DNA from 3 places in the Nordella sp. HKS 07 genome. Region 1 is predicted to be linked to each of the others. Evidence: predicted binding sites of a transcription regulator. Region 1 holds the regulator's gene; each other region holds the start of a gene.
The links. Region 1 encodes LexA, which represses DNA repair genes until DNA is damaged. Its sites were predicted from a motif close to TGTTCNNNNTGTGTTCNG; they were not measured.

Region 1 (7,480 bases):
ATGACCAATCTTACCTCCCTGACCATTTCCGCCGCCCGTGACGGCCTGAAGAAGAAGTCCTTCTCGGCGCGCGAATTGACCGATGCGTATCTCGACGCGATGGCCAAGGCGCGCGTCCTCAACGCCTATGTCGTCGAAACGCCGGATCAGGCGCGCGCCATGGCGGCTGCTTCCGACGCCCGGATCGCCAAGGGTGAGGCGGGGACCCTCGAAGGCATACCGCTCGGCATCAAGGATCTCTTCGCCACCAAAGGCGTCCATACCCAGGCGGCGAGCCATGTGCTCGACGGCTTCAAGCCGACTTATGAATCGACCGTCACCACCAATCTGTGGCGCGACGGCGCCGTGATGCTGGGCAAGCTGAACATGGACGAGTTCGCCATGGGCTCGTCGAACGAGACGAGCTACTACGGCAATGTGATCAACCCCTGGCGCCGCAAGAATTCCAATGCGGCTCTGGTGCCGGGCGGATCGTCCGGCGGCTCCGCTTCGGCGGTTGCCGCGCATATCTGCGCCGGCGCCACCGCCACCGATACCGGCGGCTCGATCCGTCAGCCCGCCGCTTTCACCGGCACCGTCGGCATCAAGCCGACCTATGGCCGCTGCTCGCGCTGGGGCGTCGTTGCTTTCGCCTCGTCGCTCGACCAGGCGGGACCCATCGCACGCGATGTGCGCGACGCGGCGATCCTGCTCAAGTCCATGGCGAGCGTCGATGCCAAGGACACGACGTCGGTCGACCATCCGGTTCCGGATTACGAGGCCGTCATCGGCAAGCCGATCAAGGGACTGCGTGTCGGCATCCCGAAGGAATACCGCGTCGACGGCACGCCGGCCGAGATTGATGCTTTGTGGGACAGAGGCGCCAGGTGGCTGAAAGAGCAGGGCGCCGAGATCGTCGAGATCTCGTTGCCGCACACCAAATACGCACTGCCGGCCTATTACATCGTGGCGCCGGCGGAAGCCTCGTCCAATCTCGCCCGCTATGACGGCGTGCGCTATGGCCTGCGCGTGCCGGGCGACGACATCCTGTCGATGTATGAGAATACCCGCGCCAAGGGCTTCGGCCGCGAAGTGCAGCGCCGCGTGATGATCGGCACCTATGTGCTCTCGGCCGGCTACTACGATGCCTATTATGTGCGCGCCCAGAAAGTCCGTACCTTGATCAAGCAGGACTTCGACAAAGCCTGGGACAAGGTGGACGTGGTGCTCACCCCGGCGACGCCGAGCCCGGCCTTCGCGCCCGGCGAGATCACCGATCCGGTGCAGATGTATCTGAATGATATCTTCACCGTGACGGTGAACATGGCGGGCTTGCCGGGCATCTCGGTGCCGGGCGGCCTGTCGGAGCAGGGACTTCCCATGGGGCTGCAGCTCATCGGCAAGCCCTTCGACGAAAAGACGTTGTTCCAGGTCGGCCATGCCATCGAGGAAGCGGCCGGAAAGTTCGAAGCGCCGAAATGGTGGTGACCTCATCCGCTGCGGGGGATGAGAGGCATTCGATCCCCCAGCCGGCATGAGGTTTGATGCGACGCTATCCGCTCCGGCCGGCCCCCATATGCGTGATCGTCTCGAATAGCGCGAGATAATCGGGCTCGATCATCGCGATGGGTCTTCCCGCGGCTTCCGCCAGCTTCTGCTGATAGACCAGGAACTTGCCGGACGGCACGCTCGCCACAGCTGCATAGGCCGGATCGGCCATTGCCTCCTCGAGCGGCACAAACTCCACGCCCTCGTTGATCAACTGACCGAACAGCTCATCGGCGATATCGGCGAAAAACGGCAAGGTGTGTCCGAGCGTGATGCCTGTGATTTCCCGTCCAAACCACCGGCGCGCGCTCAGATTGTCATAGCGCAGCTGCGCCAGCGAAAACTCCAGAAATGTCCGCCGGACAAGAGCCGTTCCCTCATGATAGCCCTGCTCGCGGCAGTTGAGATAGGCCCGGTTCCAGCGCCACTCGTAAAGCCAGCTCGTGACCTCTGCCGTCTCGTAGTTCTGCGCGGCGAGAAAGTTGCGCAGCGTATCGCGCTTTTCCTCTGTGTCACCCCAGTAACATAGTGGGTGCCGGAAATAGCGTTTCGGCGCCGTTGCCAGCCATGGCATCAGGCAGCGTTCTCCCAAATCGATGTCCTCCATATAGGTTTCAGCGGAGACGTCGTTCAGTTCGATGTGACTGTGCGTATGGTTCGCGACGTGATGGCCGTCGGCAACCCAGCCATCCATAATCGCGCTGAATTCCGGGTGCTTGATGAGGGACCATGAGTTGGCGAAGGCATATACGCCTTTGATCTTGTGACGGTCGAGCGCCGCCTTGATGTCCTCGACTATTCCGGCGGCAGAATAGCCCGGCGGGGGATAGGACATAGGCCAGAGGGGCAGGTCATCAAGCGTGAAGGCCATCTTCATGCACGTCTCCGCTTCTCGGTGACCGGGAATAAACATTCCTCTAAGTAATAATCGGATTCAAGCGGTCTCGGCGCATGCCCATGCCGTTGGACAAAAAAGAGCCGGGCGGATTGCGCCCGGCTTGTCACGTCCGCCCAGAATGGACAGAGATCAATATTTGCGGATGAGTCCGACGAGGCGGCCCTGCACATTCACGCGATCGGGGCCGAAGATACGCGTCTCGTAAGCCGGATTGGCGGCTTCGAGCGCAATCGAATCGCCCTTCTTGCGGATCCGCTTCAGCGTCGCTTCCTCATTGTCGACGAGCGCCACGACGATGTCGCCATTGGTGGCGCTGTCGCCCTTGCGGATGAGCACCGTGTCACCGTCGAAGATGCCGGCATTGATCATCGAGTCGCCCTTGACCTCGAGCGCGAAGTGCTCGCCCGAGCCCAGCATTTCGGGAGGCACGGTGATATTGTGCGAGTGATCCTGGATGGCCGAGATGGGGACGCCGGCGGCGATCCGGCCCATCACCGGCACAATGGCCGCCCGCGGCGCGCCACTGCCGGCATGCGGGATCGGCTTCACCTTGCCGAGATTGCCTTCGATGACATTGGGACTGAAGCCCGGCCGTTTGGCTGTCAAGAGGCTGGGGCTGTGGGCGTCCGGCAGTTTCATGACTTCGAGCGCCCGCGCCCGGTTGGGCATGCGGCGGAGAAAGCCGCGCTCCTCGAGCGCGAGGATCAGCCGGTGGATGCCGGATTTGGACTGCAGGTTCAGCGCTTCCTTCATCTCCTCGAAAGAGGGGGACACGCCGTCTTCCTTAAGCCGCTCGTTGATGAAAAGGAGAAGTTCCAGTTGTTTGCGTGTCAGCATGGCGTGACCTGTTCAAAGAACGTTCCGGGGAAGTCGATCAGCAAGAATCGGAACAAATACAAAACGAGAATAAGCGTTCCCGTTTGGTTCGGCAAGCTGAAACTGGTCGGTCGTTCAAAAATCGAGCGGCAACAGGTCGATAAGGTCGCCTGAGGACGCGGCCGGGGCGAAAGGCGGCCGGACGATGAGGCCCTGCGCCTCGGTGAGGGCGCGCTGCATCGACGAGTCCTGAACCGCCAGGGGGGTGGCTTCGTAAGCGCCATCGCTGCGGCGCGCGACCCGGGCGCGAAGATAATCCTGTCTCAGATCATTGGCCGGCAGATCGCATCCAAGCCGGGCCTTGACGATGTCGTCGGTCGGCGGAAGACCGAGCAGGGTGAGAAGCAGCGGTTTGAGGAAAATCCGCGCGCAGACGAACGCTGAGACGGGATTGCCCGGCAGGCCCAGAATCCGTTGCCGGCCCTTGCGGGCGAACATGAGCGGTTTCCCGGGCCGGAGCGCGATTTTCCAGAAATCGAGCTCTATTCCCTCTGCCTTGAGGGCAGCCTGTACAAGGTCGTGATCCCCGACCGAGGCGCCACCGGTCGTCAGAAGGATATCTGCGCCGGCCGCCTTCCGGACGGCCCTGGAAATGGCTTTGATATTGTCCGGGACGATGCCCAGGTCGATCGCATCGCCGCCATAGCGGCGAACAAAGGCCACGAGAGCGAAGCTGTTCGAGGAAACGATCTGGTCGGCCCTGGGCATGTTGCCGGGGGAAACCAGTTCATCGCCGGTCGTGAAAATTGCGACCCTCGGCCGCTTCGTGACCGGAAGCTCGGGCCAGTTCATTGCTGCGGCCAGTCCGATCTCGCGGGCCCCGAGAAGGGTCCCTCTGCGGAGCACGTCCTGGCCCCTGGCAAAGTCTAGGCCCTTGCGCCTTATATGCTGGCCCTCGAATTTGGCGGCCACGGTGATGTCGACATGGTCATTTGCGGCTTCGGTACTCTCCTGGATGACCACCGTGTCGGCGCCCTTGGGCACCGGCGCCCCAGTGAAAATCCGCACCGCCTGGCCGGACTTGACCGTGCCCGCGAAGCCGTGACCGGCCGGGGCGGCGCCGATCACCGCGAGCCGGGCAGGAACGGCGGTGACATCGGCAAAGCGCACCGCATAGCCGTCCATAGCGGAAGCCGGGAAGGGGGGCTGGTCGCGCCTGGCCTTGATATCGGCGGCGAGCACCCGGCCGGCGCATTCATGCAACCGGACAGTCTCGCGCGACAGCGCCCTGGCGCCTTTCAGGATGCGGTCCTTGGCCTCGCCGACCGGCATGAGCGCCATTTTGTCAGTCTCCGGTGAAATGGCCGGACTTGCCGCCGGACTTCTCGATGAGGCGGATATCGCCGATGCGCATGGCGCGGTCGGCCGATTTGCACATGTCGTAGATGGTGAGGCAGGCGACCGACACGGCGGTGAGCGCCTCCATCTCGACCCCGGTCTTGCCCTCGACCTTGACGGTGGCCTCGACCTCGATGGCCGAAGCCTTGGCGTCGGGCGTGAAATCGACCGTGACGCCCGAAATCAGCAGCGGATGGCAGAGCGGGATGAGCTCGTGGGTCTTCTTGGCCGCCATGATGCCGGCGATGCGCGCCGCCGCCAGCACATCGCCCTTCTTGGTGCGGCCTTCGGTGATCATCGCCAATGTCTCGGCATTCATGGCGATGCGGCCGCGCGCGGTGGCGAGGCGCGTCGTCACGTCCTTGGCCGAGACGTCGACCATGCGGGCGTGGCCCTTGTCGTCGAGATGGGTGAGCTTGCTCATGTCCGCTTCAGGATAGCACGGGTTGCTTCGGCGACATCCTCCTGCCGCATCAGGCTCTCGCCGATGAGGAAGGCATTGACGCCGGCCCGCGAGAGCCGGTCGAGATCGCCGGGCGCGAAGAGTCCGCTTTCGCCGACGATCAGCCGGTCCTTCGGCACCATGGGCGCCAGGCGCTCGGTCGTCGCCAGCGTCGTCTCGAAAGTGTGGAGGCTGCGGTTGTTGATGCCGATGAGCTTCGTCGAAAGCTTCAGCGCACGCTCGAGCTCCTTCTCGTCATGGACTTCCGCCAGCACATCCATGCCCCAGTCGAAGGCGGCCGCCTCGAGCTCACAGGCGAGCGCATCGTCGATCATCGCCAGGATGAGGAGGATGCAGTCCGCGCCCCAGGCGCGTGCTTCCGCAACCTGATAGGGATCGAGCATGAAATCCTTGCGCAAGGCGGGAAGCTGCGTGACCGCGCGCGCCGCGCCCAAATATTCCGGCGCGCCCTGGAAGGAGGGCGCGTCGGTGAGCACGGAGAGGCAGGCGGCCCCGCCATCCTCATAGGCCATCGCCAGCTGTGGCGGATTGAAGTCGGGCCGGATCAGTCCCTTGGACGGACTGGCCTTCTTGATTTCGGCGATGAGCGCCCACTGGCCTTGCGCAATCTTCGCCTCGAGCGCCGCCGCGAAGCCGCGCACCGGCGGCGCGTCGAGCGCCATCACGTCGAGCTCGCGCTCGCCGACCTCGGCTCTTGCCTTGGCGACCTCTTCGCGCTTGTAAGCGGCGATCTTGTCGAGAATGGTGGCCATCACTCTACCCGTTCGATACCTTGACGAGCTTCTCCAGGACGCTTCCGGCACCGCCGCTATCGATGGACTTTTGCGCCTGCGCCACGCCGTCCTTCAAATCCTTCGCTTTGCCGGCAACGAGCAGCGCGGCGGCGGCCGTCATGACGGCCGCGTCGCGAAAGGCGTTCTTCTGGCCTTCCAATACGCCTCTGAGCGCTTCGGCATTCTGGGCCGCGTCACCGCCTTTGAGATCGGCGGCGGAAGAGCGGGCGATGCCGACGTCTTCCGGCGTGATCTCGGTCGAAGTGACCTTGCCGTCCTTAAGTTCGGCGATCCAGGTGGTTCCCGACGGCACGATCTCGTCGAAGCCGCCTTCGCCATGGCAGATCCAGGCGCGCTCCGAGCCCAGATTGTTGAGCACATGGGCGAGGGGCTCGACCCAGGCTCTGGCAAAGACACCGGTGACCTGGCGCTTGACGCCCGCCGGATTGGATAGGGGACCCAGCAGGTTGAATATCGTCCGCGTACCGAGCTCGACCCGGGACGGTCCGACATGCTTCATCGAGACGTGATGCGCCGGCGCGAACATGAAGCCGCAGCCGGCCTCGTCGATGCAGTGGCTGATCTGAGCCGGCGTGAGGTCGATCTTGATGCCGAGCGCCATCAGCACATCGGCCGAGCCCGACCTGGACGACAGCGCCCGGTTGCCGTGCTTGGCGATCTTGAGCCCGGCGCCGGCGGTGACGAAGGCCGCGCAGGTCGAGATGTTGTAGGAGCCCGATGCATCGCCGCCGGTCCCCACGATATCGATGGCATCGCCTGGCGCCACAACCGGCGTCATCTTCTCGCGCATGATCTCGACGGCGCCGGTAATCTCGTCCACCGTTTCGCCGCGTACCCTGAGCGCCATCAGGAAGCCGCCGATCTGCGACGGCGTCGCGTCGCCCGACATCAGCACGTCGAAGGCCGCGCGGGCCTCCTCACGCGTCAGCGCCTGGCCATTGGCGGCCTTGGCGATGAGGGGTTTGAGGTCTGTCGGCATCACACGGCCCCCGCTTGTTCGAGGAAGTTCTTCAATAGGGTGTGACCATGCTCGGAGGCAATGCTCTCCGGGTGGAACTGCACCCCGTGGATCGGCTTGGTCTTGTGCTGGAGGCCCATGATGATGCCGTCCTCGGTCTCGGCGGTGACTTCGAGGCTGGCGGGCAGGCTGTCGCGCTCGACGATGAGCGAATGATAGCGCGTCGCCGCGAAGCCATCCGGCACCGTGGCGAAGATGCCCTTGGCCTGATGGCGTATGCCCGACATCTTGCCGTGCATCAGCTTCGGTGCCCGGATCACCTTGCCCCCGAAGGCCTGGCCGATCGCCTGATGGCCGAGGCAGACGCCGAGGATCGGCACCTGGTCCTGTGCCTTGGCGATGAGGTCGAGGCAGATGCCGGCCTCATTGGGGGTGCAGGGACCCGGCGACAGCACGATCGCCTTGGGCCTGGCCGAAAGGACCTGACCGACGCTGATCTTGTCGTTGCGGTGCACCACCGTCTCGGCGCCGAGATCGCCGAGGAAGTGATAGAGGTTCCAGGTGAAGCTGTCGTAATTGTCGATGAGGATGATCATGAGTGATGCCTCCTCTCCTGCGCTCGCATT
Region 2 (7,480 bases), 2.8 Mb from region 1:
TTACCCGCGGCCGCTTTTTCGTCAGCCGCCTCGAGGGTCATCTGCAGGCGGTTCAGCGGAGTCTTCAGATCATGCGCGATGTCGCTCGAGACCTGCCGCATGCCGTCCACCAGCGCCGACAGGCGATCGAGCGCGGCATTGACCTGCGCCGACACGCCGTCGATGTCGTCGCCATTGCCGATCAGGGGAATGCGCGCGGCGAGCCGGCCTTGCGAGACCTCGCCCATGGTGTGGGCGATCGCATCCAGCCGGCGCTGCAGGCGCAAAGCGAGGAGCGCGCCCGCCGCCACGGCGAGGCAGCTGATGATCACCGTCGCCCAGCCAAAGCCCTTCAGCATGATGCCTTCCAGCGCTTCGGTCCGCGAGACGCCGAGCGCCACGGTCAGGCTGTTGTCCCCCACCTTGCCGGAATAGGCCCGGTAGCTGCTTCCTTCCGGCACGCCGGTCGTCCGGTCATCGATGATGGAAAACCCCGCCGGCACATCGCTTACCGTCAGATTTCCCGCCAGATGCTCACCCTTGGCACCGGTCAAGGAGAAAAGCTGCTCCTTCCCGGGCACCAGCCGGCTGTGGCTGTCGACCGCGGCGACGAGATCTTCGAGGTCGCCGCCGGCATAGGTGGCGGAAATCACCGAAAAGGCTTCGTGCGCCGCCGCATCGAGGCGAGCTGACAGATCGGCGCGCATCAGCTGATAAACGATCAGGCCGGACAGGAGAAAGACAAGGACGACGAGGAATGCGAAGCTCAGGGCCAGCCGGAACGGCGTGCTGCGCCACAGGTCAAGACGGCGCATGCAAGCTGTAGCCTACATTGCGTACGGTATGGAGGAGCGATGTTGCGAAAGGCTTGTCGATCTTCGCCCGCAACCGGCTGATATGGGTCTCGACGACACTGGTCTTGGGATCGAAATTAAGATCCCAGACCCGCTCCAGCAGCATGGTCCGGGTGATGATCCGCCCCTCGCCTTGCATTAGGACCTCGAGCAGCCTGAATTCACGCGGCTGAAGCTCGATCGCATGGCCCTGCCGCGTCACCCGGCGCTTGATCAGGTCCATTTCGAGATCGGCGACGCGCAGCATGGATTTCTGTTTCAGCGGGGGCGGTCGGCGGCCGAGCGCATTGACGCGGGCGAGCAGCTCCGAGAAGGCGAAAGGCTTGACCAGATAGTCGTCGCCGCCCGCTTCCAGCCCTTCGACCCGGTCGTCGATGCCGCCGACCGAGGTGAGGAACAGGACCGGCGCCTTGACGCCCGCCGCGCGTGCTGCCTTGACCATCGACAGGCCGTCCAACCCCGGGATCATGCGGTCGGCCACGATCACGTCGTAACCGTTCTGCGTCGCGGCAAACAGCCCGTCACGACCATCGGCCAGGCAGTCGCAGACATGCCCGGCCTCGGTCAGCCCACGGACGATATAGGTGGCGGTCTTTTGGTCGTCCTCGACGATTAGCAGCCGCATGGCCGTATTCGCTCTCGATCACCTCGCATGCGCGGGTGAAATTACCACCGCAAGAGCGAAAATAGTAGGCCGGGAATGGCGGGCTGGTCGGCGGTGAATGCCGCGGCCGCGCCGTCTTCGTCGCTTTTCCTCAGGCTCATATGGACGACGGCCGCCACTCGGAACTTGATCTGGAAGCCCTTGCCCGGTAACTGGGACAGACCTTTCCTGCCCCAGGCTGGCGCGGCTCATCGAAGAGAACGGCCGCGAAATTCTCGCCATCGCCTATCCGCTGCGGCACGAGGATTTCTCGAGGTTGCAGGAAGCGAGCGCGAAACGTGGCGCGAAACTTGTCGTGGTGACCCTGGAGGTGGTTCTGGAGGACCGCGGTTCGCGCGCGCTCGATGACGAAGAGCGCGTGCGCATCCGCGAGATATATGAGGAAGGCTATGCCAGCCGCGACTTCAGCGACATGATCGTCACGGATGTGCAAAATCCGGCCGCCATGGCGTGCCGGATCGCGGCTGCTGTATTTCCCGCGCCAAACCTCCCTTAGCGAGGTTCGATTTGACGAGATCAAATTTGGTTCGAAATAAGAGGGTCCGGATTATCGTCGTCTCCACTATTCGGCGCCTATATCCAAAACAGGCGGCTTTATTGGTGCATTAAGCCAACAAAATGCGCGACAAGCAGTTCGTTCTTTAAATGTTCTTGATCTTTCCGTTGTGGCAGGTTATCCTCTGAAAGCTTGAGAGGGGGCGTTCATGACGGCGCGTGCAACGACGGTCGCCTTTCAGGGCATCGAGGCGGTGCCGGTCGATGTCCAGGCCCAGTTCCTGGCGGGCCAGGTTCAATTCAACATCGTGGGCCTTGCCGACAAGGCGGTGGTGGAAAGCCGCGAAAGGGTGAGGGCGGCGCTCTTCGCCGTGGGCCTGGCGCTGCCGGGCAAGCGGCTCGCCGTCAATCTCTCACCCGCCGATCTGCCCAAGGAAGGCAGCCATTATGACCTGCCGATCGCTCTCGCGGTGCTCGCCGCTCTGGGCGTGCTGCCGCAGGATTTCCTCAACCGCTATATGGTGATCGGCGAGATGGGCCTCGACGGGGCGCTCGGCGCCGTGACCGGGGCACTGCCCGCCGCGATCGCCGCCAATGCGCGAGGGCTGGGTCTGATTTGCCCGCGAGCCTGCGGCCCCGAGGCAGCCTGGGCGGGGGAGGAAGTCGATATCCTCAGTCCACAGACGATCATCCAGATCCTCAACCATGTGAAAGGCGCCCAGGTCCTGTCGCGCCCCAAGCCGGGGATTGCCGAGGCGCAAAGCCGCTTGCCCGATCTGAGAGACATCAAGGGCCAGGAAGCCGGCAAGCGCGCGCTCGAGGTCGCGGCAGCTGGATCGCACCATCTGCTGATGGTCGGGCCGCCCGGCGCCGGCAAGTCCATGCTGGCGCAGCGCCTGCCCTCGATCCTGCCGCCGATGGACGCGCGCGAGATGCTGGAAACGAGCATGATCGCATCTCTGGCCGGTGAATTGCCGGACGGCAAGGTCACCCGCAAGCGGCCCTTCCGCTCGCCCCATCATTCGGCCAGCATGCCGGCGCTTGTCGGCGGGGGCTTGCGCGCCAAGCCGGGCGAGATTTCGCTCAGCCACCACGGCGTGCTGTTCCTCGACGAATTGCCGGAATTTCAACCGCGCGTGCTCGAGGCCTTGCGCCAGCCGCTTGAAACCGGCGAGACGCAGGTCGCGCGGGCCAACTATCACGTGACCTATCCGGCGCGTTTCCAACTGGTCGCCGCGATGAATCCGTGCAGATGCGGCATGGCGGGCGAGCCCGGCCATGTTTGCGCAAAGGGGCAACGCTGCGCGAGCGATTATCAGGCGCGCCTGTCGGGGCCGCTCATCGACCGTCTCGACATCCAGATCGAACTCGGCGCGGTGCGCGCTGCCGATCTGGCGCGTCCATCGCCGTCCGAAGGCAGCGCCGAGGTGGCGGCCCGCGTCGCCGAGGCGCGTGACCGTCAACGCGCCCGCTTCGCAAAATTGGGCTTGCGCCATCTCGCCACCAATGCCGAGGCCGACGGCCAGGTGCTCGATGAGATCGCCACACCCGACCAGGCGGGCCTGCGCATCCTGCAGGAGGCTTCCGATCAGATGATGTTGTCAGCGCGCGGCTATCACCGTGTGCTCCGTGTCGCCCGCACGCTCGCCGATCTCGATCGCCAGGACCGCGTCGGCCGCATTCACATCGTCGAGGCGCTCAGCTACCGCCAGAAGCTCGCCGCCTTCCGCCAGGCGGCGTAAGGGTGGTCGCATCATTGTTGCTTGGGCTGCTGGCACCAGCTGATTCAGTAAGCAAGAAGAGCCGCCTGCAACAACTGCATTAGCTGAAAGGCGGGCAATATCACGAAAACTCTAGTGGGATAACCTAGCACAGGCGCAGACACATAGGTGTGCTTGTATCGGTACATTCCGGGTGGTAAGCATAAGTAACGTGGACGTGCATTATGCGTGCGGGCCAATCAGCATCATCAGTTTGATTCTGGCGCACTGCCATTCGCGATCAAGAAGCTGGATGAGCTTCGTGAACAACGTGACATTAGAAGCAAGTACGACACAACTGGGCTGGCGTTTCGGCATTGGCGTAGCCCTGATAGTTGGTGGCTACGTTGCACTGGCGCTGATACCACTTGTGACCAATTCCAATTTGCACCTGGGCGTCAAGACATCGCTTTCGGGACTTCTTGCGATCACGCCGTTTCTCTCGAAAATCGCCGCGGTAGCCGTGATGGGCAAATCGGGTTTTAATCTGGTCAAGCAATATGTGGCCAGATTCTTCGGACGCATTTGGCAAGATCGAGTAAGCCGAACCCGCTATCGCTTTGGGATTGCCTTGTTCGCACTATCGATCATGTTCCAGTTATTGTTTCCGTATTTTCCCGGCATTTTCGTGGACTGGAAATCCAACGAGCTCTTGTGGAGTATCGTCGGTGACGTGGGGATCATCGTGAGCCTTATCATGCTTGGCGGCGAATTCTGGAACAAAGTAATGGCGCTTTTCAGCTACGATGCGAGAGTCGTGGTCGCGACCGACAGCACAACGACTACACGTCCAACCTAGGAACGATGAGGATCATGCAGGATGCAGAGGGTTCCACGATTGAACCGTGAAACCTCGCGGCGGTGATCGGGTTACACTAATTGTTGCCGCGATGGCGACTACATCATTTCCGGGGGCACACCCAGAGTCCCGCTGTGATCTGATTCCGGCACGGCCCATGCCTCCCCCCTCCAATCTATCATCTGAAGCGCAAGGCCAGGCGTCTGTCGCGGGACAAGAGCACCGCCCTCCATGCGGCGCTCGATCATGTCGCCGCGGGCGAGGGCTTCACAAGCTGGAGCCTGCTGGCGGCCAAAGGCCCGGCGCGTGTGTCGCCTGCCGATCTGCTCGCGCGCCTGAAGTCTGGCGATTTGTGCTGGTCGGCGCGCGACCCGGTCACGGCAAGACCTCTGGCGCTCTTCGACAAGAGCTGTTTCCTGCATAAAGGCGAAGTCCGATTCCACCAATCTTAGTTGAGCGTCATCTCCACGGTGCGCTCTTCGCCGATGCCGAGCTCGATGTTGGTTTGCGCCTGACGCCCCTCCGAATCGAGCGCGATCACCCGCCATCTGCCGGCGCTGAGGATCGACGCCGCGTCGCCCGATGATCCGACTTCGTAAACAGGCGACGCGGCGGGCAGGCCCGCCGCATCGAGCGCGAAGACCGAATAGACGATATTGGCCGCGGGCTCGCCGCTCGCCGGTATGGCGCGTGCCGTGAGGCGTGCACCGCCGAGATCGATGGCGAGGGGCATCTTGCTGCCGGGCGACACCTGGATATCCTGCTCCACCGTCACCGTCCCGCTCTTGAGGATGAGGCGCCAGCGCCCCGGCGGCAAGGGCACGGTAGGGGCCGCTTCCTGGATCTCGAGGGCCTTCGTCTCACCGACGGTGCCGATGGGCTGAAGTGTCCAGAAAGCATCGCGCCAATCCTCGAGCGGCTGAGCTTGCGGCCCGAGCCGCGCCGACAGCATCAGCTCGCCGCCTTTGACTACGATACGGGCGACGCGCTCCTCATCTGCGCGCACGTCGGCGCTTCCTTTCACCTCGCTCCCGGCGATAGACAGGAAAACGGGATATGTGCCCTCCTGCAGGACGAGACGCGGCCGCGTCTGTCCCTCTATGCTTTGCGCCTTGTCGCCGTCGCCGACACGCCAGGCGAGCAAGGTCGCGTCATCGATCGGCTGCTGCACATCGCCATCGAGCACCGCTTCCAGCACGACCGTGCCGAGCTTGAAATCGAGCGTCACGGCTTGCGGCGCCCCCGGCGTTACGGTGGCGAGCGCCGTGCCGGCGAGCCCTTTGAGCCGGGCACCGATCTTGTATCGGCCGGGCGCCAAGAGGAGCGACGGGCGGGCGAGCGAGGGAATGTCGGCCTTGCCCTGGCCGTCGAGGGGCTCGAGCGTCCACTTCACGCCGGCCGCTTCGAGATCGCTGAACGGCGCCGCTGATTTGCTCGCCGCCAAAGTCAGGTCGAGGCGGCCGGCTCCCACTTTGATCTCGAAAGCCTGCCCCTCCGCGTCCGTGACGGTGAAGCTCGCATCGCCTTGTGCATTGGCGGCCTCGGCGGTGGCCTTGTAGGTGCCGGGGACGAGGTCGAGCGACAGGCCGCGGCTCTCGCCCGCATAGACGGTATCCTGTTTCTCATTGCGGACCGTCCAGCGCACCGGCGCGTCGACGATCGGGCCTGAGCCTTCGATCACGGCGGCGAGGCCGATGCGCTGGATGCGCGGCGGCTCGGGCTGCGGCACCGGCTGTTGCTCCGGTGCGGGTTGCGGCGGCGGCGTGGTGGCGATCGTCTCGGTGATGGTGGATAAATTATCCGCCAGCTGTCTCGCGGTGCCGGCGTCGAAGAACCTGCCTTGCGCATTCTCGGCGATGCAGGAAAGTTGCGCCGCCTCGCCTTTGGCCAAACCGAAACCCACCACATGGATGGTGAGCGCCGGATTGGCCCGTTTGAGATCGCGCGCCACGGCGCAAGGATCAGCGCTGCAGGTCTCGATTCCGTCGCTGACGAGAATGATGGTGCCGCCGCCATCGGCCGGCAAAAGGGAAGCTGCCTGGCGCAGCGATTGCGAGATCGGCGTCTTGCCGCGCGCTCTGAGGCCTTTCAATTTGGCGGCCACCTTGTCGGCCGCGATCGGGGCCATGTCGATGAGCGTCTAGATATCGGCGCAATCCGATTTGCGCCGGTGGCCATAGGCGATGAGCGCGAGTTCGCCGCCGACCGGCCAGGACTTGAGCGTATCGGCGATGACTTTTCGCGCCGCATCGAGCTTGACCGTCCCGTCCGGCTCCTTCGCCGCCATGCTGCCGGAGGAATCGAAGATGAGCACGGCAGGCGCGGCCGTCTGAGCGCGAAGCGTGGCGCAGCTCGTCAGGAGAAGGAGGACAGCCAGCAGAGCCCGCATGATCAGCATCCCGGATTGCAGGCGGTGACATTGAGCTTGTAGATGCCTTTCGTCTCCGACGTCTTGCGCTCGCGCGTGAAGACCTTGGTGATCTTCATCGTCTCGCCCACGCGTTCCACCTGGAACTCGACCGGCCTGTCATTCATGGCGCGCGTCATGATGAAATGCGCGCCCTTATAGGGCAGCGCGTAGTCGATGACTTCCGGCCACAGGCTCAACACCGGCAGCACGATCTGGATCACCTTGACGCGCAGATCGTCGAAATCAGTCGCCGCCTTCTGCAACTCGAGGCGCAAGGTCTTCTCGCGCAATTCGGCCTTGACCGGCACCCGGTAGAAGGCTGGCGTCATCACATATTGGGTGATGACGCCGCCCTGGTCGATCATCGACTTGAGCGGGTTGAAGTCGGGCGCGGTCTGGCTTTGGCTGGCGCCGAGATTCTTCTGATAGACATAGGGGATCGTATCCATCACGATCGGCTCGATGCGCATGGTGCGGAACACGGTCCCTTGAGCGAGGCCCGGAAACAGAACCGGCACC
Region 3 (7,480 bases), 1.8 Mb from region 1:
TCTATTGGGAATCGGGTGCCGAATCGCAGCAGATGTTCCTCGACGGCGAAGTCGTCATGGGCAACATCTGGAACACCCGCGCCAGCATTCTCGAGCGTGACACGCAAGGCAAGGTGACCTGGACCTGGGAAGACGGGCTCTACTGCCCCTCATCCTTCGTGATGCCCAAGGGTCATCCGGCGCCGAACGAGGCGGTGCAGAAGTTCCTGGCCTCGATTCTCGATCCCGAGCGGCAGATCAAGCTGCTCTCGATCCTCGGCAACGGCCCGACCAACCCGGCCGCGTCCGCTATGTTGCCGCCCGAACTGCGCCGCATCGACCCAGGCTATGGCGACAACGTCAAAGCACAGGCGATCCGCAGCGAGGAGTGGTATGAGATGAACTACGACGCCGCTGTGGAAAAGTGGATCGACGGCATAGCCGGCTGATCATGGCGGCGGGCAGCGCGCTTCCCGCGAAAGTTGCTCGACTTTCGCGACAAGGAAGCGCTCCAAATGTAAGAACCGGTCACGTTTATGGGTTTGGATTGACTCAATCCAAACTCACCGTGATCTAGGATATCCATTATGAGACAGCCTTATATAGGGTTCCTGCTGCCCGCCGCTTTTCTCGTCTGCGGCCTCTTCCTGGTCCCGGTGGGCCAGCTGATCATCCTGTCCTTCGACGGCTTCGCCGAGCCGTCGCTGCGCTGGTACGCGCAGATTCTCGAGACCGGCAGCATCCAGCGCATCCTGTGGACGACCTTCCGCATCGTGACCATCACGACGCTGATCGCGGTGCTGCTCGGCTATGCGGTGGCTTTCGCCATGGCGCATATGGGCCCGCGGCAGCGACTCCTGCTTTTGCTCTGCGTGCTGGTGCCGTTCTGGCTGTCGGTGCTGGTGCGGGCACTCGCCTGGCTCATCCTCTTGCGCAATAACGGCCTCATCAACGAGGGCCTGCTCGCCACCGGCCTCATCGGCGCGCCCTTGCCGCTGGTGCGCAACGAATTCGGCGTGATCATCGGCATGGTGCATTATCTCGTGCCCTATGCGGTCTTCCCGATCTTCGCCACCATGCAGAACATGGACGGCCGTCTGATGATGGCGGCGCGCAGCGTCGGCGCCTCGCCGCTCAGGACCTTCATCGACGTCTATCTGCCGGTGACGCTGCCGGCCGTCTTCGGTGCCGGCCTCCTGGTCTTCGTCTTCGGCCTCGGCTTCTTCGTGACGCCCGCCATTCTGGGCGGCGGTCGCGTCGTCATGCTCAGCGAATATGTCTCGATCTCGGTGCTGCAGACCTTGCGCTGGGGCCTCGCCGCTGCTCTGTCGGTTGTCCTTCTTGTCGCCACGCTCGCCTTGCTATGGATCGTCAGCAAGGTCGTCGGTGTGCGCCGTCTCCTGGGGAACGCGTGATGGAACTCAAAGGCTGGCCCCGCTTCGCCGTTTTCACGCTCGCCTGGACGGTGGCGCTGTTCCTGCTGCTGCCGGGGCTGGTCGCCATTCCGGTCGCCTTCAATGACAGCCGCTTCATCGCACTGCCGACCACCGGCCTGTCGCTCAGGCATTTCGAGACGCTGTTCAGCTCGGGTGGCTGGCTCGCCAGCATCGGCGACAGTCTGGGCATCGCGCTCGCCTCGACGGCGATCGCGGTCTCCCTGGGCACGCTGTGCGCGGTGGGCCTGTGGCGGGTGACGCCGTGGCTCGCCGGGCTCGTCGCGGCGCTGCTGCTCGCGCCGATGATCTTCCCGCCGATCGTCAGCGCGCTGGCGCTCTATCGCGCCTGGGTGGCGATCGGCATCTACGATACCTGGATCGGCGTCGTCCTCGCCCATTCCATTCTCGCCATTCCCTATGTGATCATCACGGTGACGACCTCGCTGAGCCTGCTCGACGGCAGGCTCGAGCAGGCGGCGCGCAGCCTCGGCGCCTCGCCGCTGCGCACGCTGGTCGACATCGTTCTGCCCAATATCCGCACCGGCGTCGCCACCGCGGCGGTCTTCGCCTTCATCGTCTCCTGGGACGAGATCGTGGTGACCATGTTCGTCTCGAGCCGGGCCGTCTATACGCTGCCCCGGCGCATGTGGGACGGCATCCGCGAGAATGTCGACCCGACGGTCGCCGCGGTCGCGACCGCGCTGATCGCTGTCACCGCCATCGGCGTGCTGCTCGCGGTGATGAGTTCCTGGCGCCGCGGCGGCGCCAAAGCGACATGACAGGAAATTCGAAGGACCCCATGCTGCCTCTGATCAACAATCCTCCACCATGGCCGAACGGCGCCCGTTGCGCGGTGTGCTTCTCCTTCGACATGGATGTCGAGAGCCTGCTGCATCTCTATCAGCGCGAGGCCGCTCCCTCGCGGCTCGCCACCTCCTCGGCGCTGCGCTATGGCCCCTTCGTCTCGATCCCGCGCCTCATCGACATCTTCAAGCACTACGGGCTGAAGCAGACCTTCTTCGTGCCGGGCTGGTGCATAGAGACGTACCCCAAGGCGATCGAGGCGCTGCTCGCGGCGGGCCACGAGATCGGCCATCACGGCTGGCTGCACGAGAAACCCTTCACGCTCTCAGCCGGCGATGAAGAACGCGTGCTCGACCGCGCCTTGCAGGCTTTCGACAAGGTCGTGGGCTCGCGCCCGAAGGGCTATCGAGCGCCCGCCTATGCGCTTTCTGAGCACACGCCCAATCTCCTGGTCGAGCGCGGCTTCACCTATGATGCCTCGCTGGTCGGCGACGACATTCCCTATATGCTCAAGGCCGACAAGGGCGCGCTCGTCGAACTGCCGTCCGATTTCGCGCTCGACGACTGGGTGCAATATGTGAACATGAAGGAATTCGGCTTCATGATGCCGATCCAGGCGCCGGAGCGGGCGATGGAGGTGTTCCGCGCCGAATTCGACGCCGCCTGGAATCACGGCGGCCTGTGGATCTCGGTCTGGCATCCCTTCGTATCGGGCCGCCTGGCGCGCGCCGAGGCGATCGTGCGTCTCATCGACCACATGCTCGCCAAGGGCGATGTGTGGTTCGCGCCGATGAGCGAGATCGCCGATCATGTGAATTCGCTGATCAAGACGGGTGTCTGGACGCCACGCACCGATCAGGTGCCGTTCTGGACGGAGCCCGTCGATCATCTCGTGACCGCCAGCCGAGGGTGACATGAAGCAAGCTCAGGAAAAACCGCCGATCGCTCTGTCGATCCGCAACCTCACCAAGAAATACGGCAAGGTGGCCGCGATCGATAATGTGTCGCTCGACATCGCGTCGGGCGAGTTCCTGAGCCTGCTCGGGCCGTCGGGCTCGGGCAAGTCGACCATCCTGATGGCGATCGCCGGCTTCGTGGCGCCGGATTCGGGCGAGATCCTGCTCAACGGCCAGAAGATCGACGCGCTGTCGCCGGAGAAGCGCAATTTCGGCGTGGTGTTCCAGGGCTATGCGCTGTTCCCGCATATGTCGGTGCGCGGCAATATCGCCTATCCGCTCAAACTGCGCGGCATCAAGGGGAGCGAGCTCGACGCCCAGGTCGAGCGCACCATCGATCTCGTGCATCTCTCCGCCTTGGCCGACCGCATGCCGCGGCAATTGTCGGGCGGCCAGCAGCAGCGCGTGGCGCTGGCGCGGGCGCTTGTGTTCGATCCCGCCGTCGTGCTGCTCGATGAGCCGCTGTCCGCCCTCGACAAGAAGCTCCGCGCCGAGCTGCAGTTCGAATTGCGCAGCCTGCATCAGCGCCTCCGCACCACCTTCGTCAATGTGACGCATGACCAGGAGGAGGCGATGACCATGTCTGACCGCATCGTCATCCTGCGCGACGGCGCGGTGCAGCAGATCGGCGCGCCTGACTCGCTCTACAACCGGCCCTCGACCCGTTTTGTCGCCGACTTCCTCGGCCGCGCCAATTTCCTCGAAGGCGCGATATCTTCGGTCAACGGCACCGAGCTCAAGATCGATGTGAAGGGCATCGCGGTGCGCCATGCCAAGGGCAGGGACGCGGCGGCCGCCGGCGAGAAGACGCTGCTCGCGCTGCGGCCCGAGCGGATTTCAGTCGTCTCTCCCGATGCCGCCAAGACGAGCCTCAACCGCATCGAAGGCAATGTCACGACCTCGGCCTTCGTCGGCAGCCAGTATGTTTATGTGGTGGAGACGCCGCTTGGGGTCCTCGAAAGCCAGATGCCGGCCTTCGAGGCAGGCCCGTTGCGCCAGCCCGGAGCTCAGGTTGCGGTGACCTGGTCGCCGGAAGCGGGCGTGCTCGTCAAGGATAAGTGACGATTTCCCTCACCCAGAGGTGCGACCCCGGCCTTGAGCCGGGGGAGCCTCGAAGAGTATGCTGCGGCGTGGGCGCTTTATCCTGAGGGGCGCTTCGAGGCCCGCCTTCGGCGGGCACCTCAGCGTGAGAATAGGAGCATGCTCCCCGTTGTTGTCTCAGCCACGCCGCGCCTTCTCGATCGCGGCGACGTCGATCTTCTTCATCGTCATCATAGCGTCGAAGGCGCGTTTTGCTTCCGCACCGCCGGCGGCCATGGCCTCCATCAGGACCCGCGGCGTGATCTGCCAGGACACGCCCCATTTGTCCTTGCACCAGCCGCATTCGCTTTCCTGCCCGCCATTGCCGACGATCGCGTTCCAATAGCGGTCGGTCTCTTCCTGGGTTTCGGTCGAGATCTGGAATGAGAAAGCTTCGTTATGCTTGAAAGCGGGGCCGCCATTGAGGCCGATGCAGGGAATGCCGGCCACGGTGAATTCCACCACCAGCGCGTCGCCCTTCTTGCCGCTGGGATAATCACCGGGTGCGTGATGCGTGGCGCCCACCTTGCTGTCGGGAAAGACGCCCGCATAGAAGCGCGCCGCGTCCTCGGCGTCCTTGTCGTACCACAGGCAAATCGTGTTCTTGGCCATTGCTTGTCCTCTTCGTCATCCGGATGATGATTTAGCGTCTGTGCTAGCCCCGCCACATTCGATGAAACGTCCAAATGCTGGAGAAAGTTCCGGAAGCCGGCGATCCGGTTCCCACCATGCGAGTGTAAGGACTAAAGCTCCTTCTCCGCAAGCTCCCGGAAATCATCGGGGACCGAACGCGGTGGCCCAAGAGCAACTGAAGCATAACCGACTGCTTCCCAGCCGAAGCGCTGGCGCACTTTGTCGATGGCGCGATCGGCCAGGAAACGAGCCATGCCCGGCCTGGCGCCGGGCAGGCGCTTCTCGTCGGCAAGACCGAAGGGCAATTCGAGTTGAAGCCAGGAGCGGTCATCGAGATGCGATACCGAGATCGCCAGCAGCGAGATGACCGTTTCCCGCGGATGATCGGCCAGCACGCCGCGCATCAGATCCTCGGCGATCTCGGCGAGGATCGCGGTCGCCGATACCGGAGCGTCGAGCGTCACCGAGCGCGTGACGGAGCGCAGATCGGCGAAGCGGACGCGCACCGTGACCGTGCGGCCGGGACGCGATTTTGAGCGCAATCGCGTGGCGACCCGGTCGGCGAGATGGCGCAAAGTTGGGCGGAAGACACGCTCCTCGGCGGGCTTCCTGCCGAGCGCCGATTGGGCGCCGGCTGACTGGGCGCGGTGGTGCGTCCTGATCTCGCGCGGGTCACGGTTCCAGGCGAGTGCGGTGAGTTTCTCGCCCGCGGCAGGCCCGAGCAAGCGCACCAACGCGCCTTTGTGCGTGTTGGCGAGCGCGCCGATCGTCGTGATCCCGAGGCTTGCGAGCCGCGCCTGTGTGGCCGGTCCCACTCCCCACATCAGCTCGACCGGCAGATCATACAGGAAGGCGAGCTCGGCGTTGGGATCGACGATGACAAGCCCATCGGGTTTCGCCACTTGCGAGGCGATCTTGGCCAGATGTTTGGTGCGCGCCACGCCGACCGATATGGGAAGACCCAGCTCCAGGCGCACGCGCCGGCGGATCGCCTCGGCGATCTCGGCAGGGGGGCCGAAGAGATGCGTGCAGCCTTTGACGTCGGCGAAAGCTTCATCGATCGAGATCCGCTCGACGAGCGGCGTGAAATCGCCGATCACGCGGATCGCAGCGTCGCCCAGCCGCTGATAATCCTTGAAATGGCCGCCGACGAAAATGAGACCGGGACAAAGTTCGCGGGCCTTGCGTCCCGGCATGCCGCCCCTCACCCCGAAGGCTTTCGCTTCATAAGAGGCCGCCAGCACCACGCCGCCGCCCACCGCGACCGGCTTGCCGCGGAGCGACGGGTCGAGCAGTTGCTCCACCGAGGCGTAGAAGGCATCGAGATCGGCATGCAGGATCGTGGCGGGACTTTCCATTCCTGGAGCCTTCGCAGCGCTGAGTCAAATTGGAACATAATGAGAACAGATGGAATGACTGTCAATCCACTTCGTCGAGCCGTCGCATGAGGGCACAAGCGCTCACTGCGCAGCCTGCGGAGATCAAGGTCCTGATAACCGGGCTTTCCGGAAACCGACCCAGGTCTCCCGGCCCCTTGTCGGCGGCCTTATTTCCGATCCTGCCTGGATTTGCCCACTTCGACACCGCCGCGCGCCCGTGTTATTTTCGCCGGAGCCACTGCTGCAACAGGGCGATGCAGACATGATCGCTAACCGCCGATTGGTCGCGATTCTGGTTGCCGACGTTGTCGGTTACAGTCGGCTCATGGAGGCGGATGAGTCAGGAACGCTAGCGGCGCTTCTGGACTGGCAAAAGGCAATACTCGAGGTGGTCTTGCGCCGGCACGATGGCCGGCTTGTCAAGCTCATGGGCGACGGTGTCCTCGTCGAGTTCGGGAGTGCCGTCAATGCGGTCGCCGCGGCGCTAGAGCTTCAAGGAAAAATGGCGGAAGCCAATGAGAACGTGGCTGGAGACCGGCAGATCGTCCTTCGGATCGGTATAAATCTCGGCGACGTCCTCGATGAGGGGGAAGACATCTATGGCGACGGCGTCAATATCGCCGCGCGTCTCGAAACGCTATCGGAGCCAGGTGGAGTCGTAATCTCTCGTGCCGTTCATGAGCAGGTGCGCGGCAAGATCGACGCCACGTTGGACGATCTCGGCGAACATTCCCTCAAGAACATTGCCAAGCCGGTAAGGGTGTTTCGAGTAAGTGCCGGGAAGAGCGCCGCACCTTCATTGGGAGCTCGTCCCTCTTCGTCCGAAAGGCCCACCATCGCCGTTCTCCCCTTCTTTAACATGAGCCGTGATCCCGAACAGGACTATTTCAGCGACGGAATCACCGAAGACATCATCACTGAACTCTCGCGCTTTCACGAGCTGTCGGTCGTGGCGCGCAATACGTCATTCCAGTATCGCGGGAAAGCCGTCGATGTGAAGCGCGTCGGCCAGGCCCTGCGCGCACAATATGTTGTTGAAGGGAGCGTCCGAAAATTCGGCAGCTATACTCGCATTACCGCGCAACTCATTGACACGGAGTCCGGCAACCATCTTTGGGCTGAGCGATTTGACCGGGATCAGGAGGATATTTTTGTCGTCCTGGATCAAGTTATCAGTTCGCTGGTTGGCACTCTTGTCGGGCGCCTTGAGGCT

Region 2: G5V57_RS14030 (YifB family Mg chelatase-like AAA ATPase) is a predicted target of LexA. The motif match lies at 2,133-2,150, and genes of this name have one in related genera.
Region 3: dinB (DNA polymerase IV) is a predicted target of LexA. The motif match lies at 6,277-6,294, and genes of this name have one in related genera.

What each region holds. Positions count from the first base shown of each region.
Region 1 is NZ_CP049258.1:5,817,669-5,825,148, forward strand. Features, by position in the region: gene gatA (Asp-tRNA(Asn)/Glu-tRNA(Gln) amidotransferase subunit GatA) at 1-1,467, shown strand; gene G5V57_RS27385 (polysaccharide deacetylase family protein) at 1,532-2,404, opposite strand; gene lexA (transcriptional repressor LexA) at 2,555-3,262, opposite strand; gene glp (gephyrin-like molybdotransferase Glp) at 3,377-4,582, opposite strand; gene moaC (cyclic pyranopterin monophosphate synthase MoaC) at 4,587-5,063, opposite strand; gene trpC (indole-3-glycerol phosphate synthase TrpC) at 5,060-5,854, opposite strand; gene trpD (anthranilate phosphoribosyltransferase) at 5,859-6,875, opposite strand; gene G5V57_RS27415 (aminodeoxychorismate/anthranilate synthase component II) at 6,875-7,450, opposite strand.
Region 2 is NZ_CP049258.1:2,970,572-2,978,051, forward strand. Features, by position in the region: gene G5V57_RS14015 (sensor histidine kinase KdpD) at 1-794, opposite strand, end outside; gene G5V57_RS14020 (winged helix-turn-helix domain-containing protein) at 781-1,458, opposite strand; gene G5V57_RS14025 (hypothetical protein) at 1,754-1,993, shown strand; gene G5V57_RS14030 (YifB family Mg chelatase-like AAA ATPase) at 2,202-3,734, shown strand; gene G5V57_RS14035 (hypothetical protein) at 4,015-4,551, shown strand; gene G5V57_RS14040 (hypothetical protein) at 5,000-6,679, opposite strand; gene G5V57_RS14045 (hypothetical protein) at 6,692-6,940, opposite strand; gene G5V57_RS14050 (hypothetical protein) at 6,943-7,480, opposite strand, start outside.
Region 3 is NZ_CP049258.1:388,668-396,147, reverse strand. Features, by position in the region: gene G5V57_RS01885 (ABC transporter substrate-binding protein) at 1-428, shown strand, start outside; gene G5V57_RS01880 (ABC transporter permease) at 567-1,394, shown strand; gene G5V57_RS01875 (ABC transporter permease) at 1,394-2,194, shown strand; gene G5V57_RS01870 (polysaccharide deacetylase) at 2,215-3,132, shown strand; gene G5V57_RS01865 (ABC transporter ATP-binding protein) at 3,134-4,237, shown strand; gene G5V57_RS01860 (VOC family protein) at 4,394-4,867, opposite strand; gene dinB (DNA polymerase IV) at 4,999-6,246, opposite strand; gene G5V57_RS01850 (adenylate/guanylate cyclase domain-containing protein) at 6,530-7,480, shown strand, end outside.